DNA from 3 places in the Pseudomonas sp. p50(2008) genome. Region 3 is predicted to be linked to each of the others. Evidence: riboswitches for the same ligand, from Rfam matches in the RefSeq annotation. Region 3 holds a riboswitch; each other region holds the start of a gene.
What was found. A riboswitch is a leader RNA that binds a small molecule or an ion and turns the genes downstream of it on or off. The one in region 3 is predicted to bind cobalamin.

Region 1: another riboswitch for cobalamin. It lies ahead of cobW (cobalamin biosynthesis protein CobW); the one in region 3 lies ahead of H7698_RS17830 (ABC transporter substrate-binding protein).
Region 2: another riboswitch for cobalamin. It lies ahead of cobO (cob(I)yrinic acid a,c-diamide adenosyltransferase); the one in region 3 lies ahead of H7698_RS17830 (ABC transporter substrate-binding protein).

What each region holds. Positions count from the first base shown of each region.
Region 1 covers NZ_JACMYF010000005.1:256,259-258,518, reverse strand. Annotated here, with positions in the region: gene cobW (cobalamin biosynthesis protein CobW) at 1-833, opposite strand, end outside; cobalamin riboswitch at 934-1,148, opposite strand; cobalamin riboswitch at 1,387-1,613, shown strand; gene H7698_RS15900 (CbtB domain-containing protein) at 1,733-1,924, shown strand; gene H7698_RS15895 (CbtA family protein) at 1,936-2,260, shown strand, end outside.
Region 2 covers NZ_JACMYF010000001.1:809,236-811,495, reverse strand. Annotated here, with positions in the region: gene H7698_RS03620 (PQQ-dependent sugar dehydrogenase) at 1-632, opposite strand, end outside; cobalamin riboswitch at 784-1,016, shown strand; gene cobO (cob(I)yrinic acid a,c-diamide adenosyltransferase) at 1,098-1,709, shown strand; gene H7698_RS03610 (cobyrinate a,c-diamide synthase) at 1,706-2,260, shown strand, end outside.
Region 3 covers NZ_JACMYF010000006.1:127,361-129,620, forward strand. Annotated here, with positions in the region: gene H7698_RS17825 (low affinity iron permease family protein) at 1-238, shown strand, start outside; cobalamin riboswitch at 988-1,182, shown strand; gene H7698_RS17830 (ABC transporter substrate-binding protein) at 1,328-2,260, shown strand, end outside.

The DNA of each region.
Region 1 (2,260 bases), on a different contig from region 3:
GCGTCCATCAGCAGGCTTTCGTCGGCTTGCGGCAGTTCAATGGAAATAGAGTCGAAAGCGTCGTGATCGTGGTCGTCTTCACCATCATGGTGGTGATCGTGGTGGCTGTGGCGGCTGTCGATGTGTTCTTCGGAACCGGCGCCTAGGCCGATCAGCACATCCAGCGGAACGCGGCCGCTGCTGGCTTCGATGACCTTGACTGCGGGCGGCAGTTCTTCGGCGACTTCGAGGCGCACACGGGCCAGGTCTTCAGGGCTGATCAGGTCTGCCTTGTTGAGGATCACCAGGTCGGCGCTGGCCAGTTGGTCGGCGAACAATTCGTGCAGCGGCGACTCGTGATCCAGGTTCGGGTCGAGTTTGCGCTGGGCATCGACCTGGTCCGGGAAAGCGGCAAAGGTGCCAGCCGCCACGGCCGGGCTGTCGACCACGGTAATCACCGCGTCAACGGTGCAGGCGCTGCGGATTTCCGGCCACTGGAAGGCTTGCACCAATGGCTTGGGCAGTGCCAGGCCGGAGGTTTCAATAAGGATGTGGTCGAGGTCACCACGACGGGCAACCAATTCGCGCATGACCGGGAAAAATTCTTCCTGGACGGTGCAGCACAGGCAACCGTTGGCCAGCTCATAGACGCGGCCGTTGGCTTCTTCTTCGGTGCAGCCGATGGCGCACTGCTTGAGAATTTCACCGTCGATGCCCAGCTCGCCAAACTCGTTGACGATGACGGCGATGCGCCGGCCCTGAGCGTTGTCGAGCATGTGCCGCAGCAAGGTGGTCTTGCCCGAGCCGAGGAAGCCGGTAACGATGGTGACGGGGAGTTTGGCCAGTGTTTTCATCGGATGCCCTTTGGCAAGGTGGCGGGCATGCGGGACGACAATCGCTGCGACAGGTGCGCGCGCGGAAGAGTTCGCCACCGGATCACCCCGCCCGGTTGTAGTGAGAATCTGTTTCGAGGCAGGTCTCCTGGCTGACGGCGTGCCTGGCGGTTTCGCCTGGCATTCGCTGCGCCTTCCCGCGAACCCGTTGGACACGGTTTGCAGTGGCGTGGCAGCGAACATCACCGTTCACAGTTGCGGGGGCAGCCGCGGCTTGAACCGCGTTCCCTTCTTAGCTTCGGTAAATACCGAAGAACCTCGAAAGCGCAAGGCTACGCATGGTCTTGGGGCCGGTCAATGTTCGTGAGGCAACACGGCCCCTGTGGCGAGGGGATTTATCCCCGTTCGGCGGCGAAGCCGTCGCCAAACCTGCCTGCGTTGAATACCTGAAAGAATGCTGGGGGCCGCTTCGCGACCCAACGGGGATAAATCCCCTCGCCACAGGTAAACCCCTCTCATTCGATACCGAGTTGAGAACCCTTGCCAATTGACGCCAAACCCCCGCCCATGCTCTCCTACACGCCTTGTTACGGGTGCCCTTCACAGGGTGAAACGGGAAACCGGTGAATCATGTGCTTTACTCAAGGCCATGTCAGTCCGGTGCTGCCCCCGCAACGGTAAGCGAGTGAAGAATCGAATCCACTGTGCCAGCAGTTCGGCATGGGAAGGTGATTCTTGCAGGTTGAGGCGAAGCCCCAGCCCCTCGTGAGCCCGGAGACCGGCCCGCAACACACAGTGATTTTCACCTTCACTGAATAACAAACCCGCGGTGGGCGGGCGCTGTTGCATCTCTGCGTGCCCGATTCGCAGGGATCTTCCATGCGCTCTATTCACCCGCTGACAGACCAGAGGGAAGCGCCATGTCGACCATCAGCACCACCGGCAGCAACACCGCCAGCAGCACAACGACCCTGACTCAACGCCTGACCGCCGCCTTGTGTGCGTCGATCCTGGGCGCATGCCTTGTGTACTTTGCCGGGTTCTCCCACATCGAAGCGGTGCACAACGCCGCCCACGATACCCGTCACAGCTCCGCATTCCCGTGCCATTGAGACCTGCCGACATGATCAAGCGTATTGCGCAAACCGCAGGTTTCACCGGGCTGCTGGCCGCCCTGCTGCTGACCCTGCTGCAGAGCTTCTGGGTAGCTCCGCTGATTATGCAGGCCGAGACCTACGAAAAATCAGAGCCTGCCGCGGTAGAAATCCATGAGCATACCGGCACCGCCATGGCCGCTCATGCCCACGATGCCGAAGCCTGGGAGCCGCAAGACGGCTGGCAGCGCGTGCTGTCCACCACCGGTGGCAACCTGGTTGTAGCGGTTGGTTTCGCCTTGATGCTCGCTGGCCTCTACACTCTGCGTGCGCCCAATAGCACCGCGCAAGGCT
Region 2 (2,260 bases), on a different contig from region 3:
CTGGCGATAACGTTTTTAGTCCAGTGGTGGTTCAGCGTGCCACCCGGCAAATCGACCACTTTGATCGGTTGCGATTTGATCGCCGTGTCACCGTCTGCATAGTGGAAACGCAACAAGCGGTCGGTGTCGGCGACATACAGGTCATTGCCGACCAGGGTCATGCCGAAGGGCGAATTCAGGTTCTCCAGAAACACGGTGCGGGTTTCAGCGATGCCGTCGTGATCCTTGTCCCGCAGCAGCGTGATGCGATTCGGACTCGGGACGCCGGCCCCCGCGCGTCCCATGACGGTCTTCATGACCCAGCCTTTTATGCCTTTGCCATCATCGGGTTTTGGCGGCGCGTTGGTTTCTGCCACCAGCACGTCACCATTGGGCAGCACGTAGAGCCAGCGTGGGTGATCGAGCCCTTCGGCAAATGCGGCCACCTGAGTGCCGGCCGCGGCTGTCGGTTTGGCACCGTCAGCCCAGCCAACGGCCGGGGCGATGTTCACCGTCGGTATCAGGGTCTTGTTCGGTTCTGGCAACTTCGGTGACGGACCGGTGCCGTCGGAGACTTGCAGGCTGGAGGTTTCACCGCAGGCGACGAGACCTCCGGCGAGCGCGATGACGAGAGCGAACTGGGGTTTGCGCATGCTGATCTTCCCTTTAAATGCATTGACCTGATCAGTAGAGAAGCGCAAATGTGCGATGGTTCAACAGGGCACAATCAATCAAACGATCTGCGGCAGTTAATCGCGCAGACAAGTCCCGTCTTTAATTGACGCTCCACCCCCAACCCTCTAACCTTCGCGGCTTGTTTCAGGTGCTCTGTGACGTCGTCGACAGAGTGAAACAGGGAAGCCGGTGAGTGATCGCTTTGTTGCACGAAGCTTCGCGATCCCGGCGCTGCCCCCGCAACGGTAAATGAGTAAAAACTGCGCCTTGTGCCACTGTGTCGATTATCGGCATGGGAAGGCGCGCAGTTCGGCGTCAAGCCGCTCATGAGCCCGGAGACCGGCCTGATCCATCCAGCGGCATCACGGTGGGCGATGCCAGGCTTTTTGCCGTCTATTCTTGTGCCTGCCCGCCGTTATCCAGCCCCAACGGAGAGCTTTCCCATGACTGATACCCCTGATCGCGACGAACGCCACCTGGCGCGCATGTTGCGCAAAAAAGCCGTGATCGACGAACGCATCGCCAACTCCCCGAATGAATGCGGCCTGCTGCTGGTGCTCACCGGCAACGGCAAGGGCAAAAGCAGCTCGGCGTTCGGCATGCTTGCCCGGTCCATGGGGCACGGTATGCAGTGTGGTGTGGTGCAGTTCATCAAGGGGCGTAACAGCACCGGTGAAGAACTGTTCTTCCGCCGCTTTCCGGAGCAGGTGCGTTTTCATGTGATGGGCGAAGGTTTCACCTGGGAAACCCAGGACCGTCAGCGTGACATTGCTGCTGCCGAAGCGGCGTGGTCAGTTTCTCGTGAATTGTTGCGCGATCCGTCGATTGGTCTGGTGGTGCTGGACGAGTTGAACATCGCGCTCAAGCACGGCTACCTCGACCTCGATCAGGTACTCAGCGATTTGCAGGCTCGCCCGCCGATGCAGCACGTGGTGGTAACCGGGCGCGGCGCCAAGCCGGAAATGATTGAACTGGCTGATACCGTCACTGAAATGGGCGTGATCAAGCATGCGTTCCAGGCCGGGATCAAAGCGCAAAAAGGCGTCGAATTGTGAATCAACCCCGTCATTGCCCCGCGGTACTCATCGCCGCGCCGGCGTCCGGTCAGGGCAAGACCACCGTCACCGCTGCACTGGCTCGTTTGCATCGCAATCAGGGGCGCAAGGTCCGGGTGTTCAAGTGCGGCCCGGACTTTCTGGACCCGATGATTCTCGAGCGCGCCAGCGGTGCGCCGGTCTATCAACTGGACATGTGGATGGTTGGCGAGCAGGACAGCCGTCGGCTCCTGTGGGAAGCCGCGGGTGAGGCAGACCTGATCCTCATTGAAGGCGTCATGGGGCTGTTCGACGGCACGCCGTCCAGTGCCGATCTGTCGCGGCATTTCGGTGTGCCGGTGCTGGCCGTGATCGACGGCACGGCCATGGCGCAGACCTTTGGTGCGCTGGCCTTGGGGCTGGCGCGCTATCAGCCGGACTTGCCGTTTGCCGGCGTATTGGCTAATCGGGTCGGTACGGTGCGCCATGCGCAGTTGCTCGAAGGCAGCCTGACGGAAGGGTTGCGTTGGTACGGTGCATTGTCCCGGGAAACCGGGATCGAATTGCCGAGC
Region 3 (2,260 bases):
ACTGATCATCAACACCTCCACCACGATCATCACGTTCCTGATGGTCTTCCTCATCCAGAACACCCAAAACCGCGACAACGATATCTTGCATCTGAAAATCGACGAGTTGATTCGAGCCACTCAGGAGGCACAGAACGCGACTTTGTCATTGGACAAAATGGGCAGTCGGGAACTGCGCAAGCTGCGTAAGCATTACAGCGCTTTGGGGGATGTTGAGGCGATCAAGGTGAGTGATTGAGGCCTACGGCAAACGCACCCAATACGTGGAAAAAACGCAGTTCGGTCGGCTTCTGATCTGCACTTGATCTGCACTTGATCTGCTTTTGATTTGCTTTTGATCTTCTTGCCCCCTCGTAAGGCCGAGCGCAGGTTCTGCGCAGTGGGCAACCCGGCATGGATGCCGGGTTAGCCGCCCCCGGCCATGGATGGCCGATGGCGGCGGGCCCACGGAGCAGGACCGGAGCGAGGGTATGCCGAGCCTCAGCGAGGCACCGCACGAAAGGGGCAAGAGCCCTTGGTTACTTGGGGCTCTTCCAAGTGACTCGCCGTAAGGGCGAAACCAATAGCCGCCGTAACCGCAGAAATGGATATGGACACCAGCAAGAATCTCACCGCCGATCAGGCCGCCATCGCTGGCAAGCCAGCTCCCACAGTTTGATCGGGTACATCAGCAAATATCGATCGGCTATGAGGGCGCCATCGCCGGCAGGCCAGCTCCCACAGTTTGATCCGAGTACATCAGGGAGATACTCATCGGCTGTCAGGCCGCCATCGCTGGCAAGCCAGCTCCCACAGTTTGATCCGGGTGCATCAGGGGATACTCATCGGCCATGAGGCCGTCATCGCGAGCAGGCTCACTCCTACAGTTGATCGGGGTACATCCGGAAAAAACGGTCGTTCATGAGGACGCCATCGCGAGCACGCTTTGCTCCTACAGTGGATCTGGGTGCATCGGGGTTAGACAGGTTCCCCTCGGACGGTCTGATCGACTACCATGCCGCCGCCGGTTTCCACATGGGATTAATAGGGAATCCGTGATGCTCACACAGCATCAAACGGAACTGCCCCCGCAACTGTAGATGCTGAGCCTGCTCCACGAACGCCACTGGGATCATCCCCGGGAAGGCCGGGGCCAGGCGATGACGCATCAGTCAGGAGACCTGCCGGCCAAGCAAATCACTAACCGGCGGGGTGTCCGGGAAGGACATCCTTGCCGCGTGCGTCACTTCGGTGATCGGCCTTGCACTGCCTTTGCAGCAGCGTTCGATGATGTGTTTCCAGACCGTATACCTCGGCTCCCCTGTACGGTTCAAATGGAGATCGCCCCATGCTGCTGCCCCGCTTCGCCACCCTCCTCTCCACCCTCCTATCGGGCCTGGGCTTTTGTGCCCTCGCCCAGGCGACCCCGACTCAGTACCCCCTCACCGTCGAAAACTGCGGCAGCACGCTGACGTTCCAGCACGCGCCTGTCCGGGCCGTGACCATTGGCCAGGCCGGCACTGAAATGCTCTATGCCATGGGTTTGAGCGACAAGCTGGTCGGCACATCGCTGTGGTTCAACGATGTCCTGGCCACGTACAAAGCCGAGAACGACAAGATCGAACGCCTGGCCGACAACGAGCCGAGTTTCGAAGCGGTGATCGGCAAACGTCCTGAACTGGTGGCGGTGGAGCTGGAATGGATGGTCGGTCCGCAAGGCGCAGTGGGCACTCGCGAGCAGTTTCATGAGCTGAATATTGCGACCTACCTGATGCCCTCCGATTGCGAAGCCAAAGACAACCTGGTCGGCGCCGATGGCACGCGGCTGGAGGCGTTTCGCATCGACAGCATCTACAAAAGCATCAGCCAATTGGCGCAGATCTTTGATGTTCAGGCCCGTGGCGAGCAGTTGAACGCCGAACTCAAGGCCAGCCTGGCGAAGTCGATGGCCACGGTGCAGAACAAGGACCTGAAGCACACCAGCGCGCTGTTCTGGTTCTCCAGCGCCAGCCTCGACATCGACCCGTACGTCGCCGGCCACAAGGGCATCCCGGATTTCATGCTCAACACCTTGGGCGTGCGCAACGTCGTTGAGTCCAACGAGGAATGGCCGACTGTGGGCTGGGAAACCATCGCCAAGGCCAACCCGACGTTCCTGGTGATTGCACGTATGGACCGCCGACGATTCCCTGCTGACGATCATGAAAAGAAACTGCAATTCCTGCGCAGTGACCCGGTGACGCGCAACATGGACGCGGTGAAAAACAACCGGATCATTATC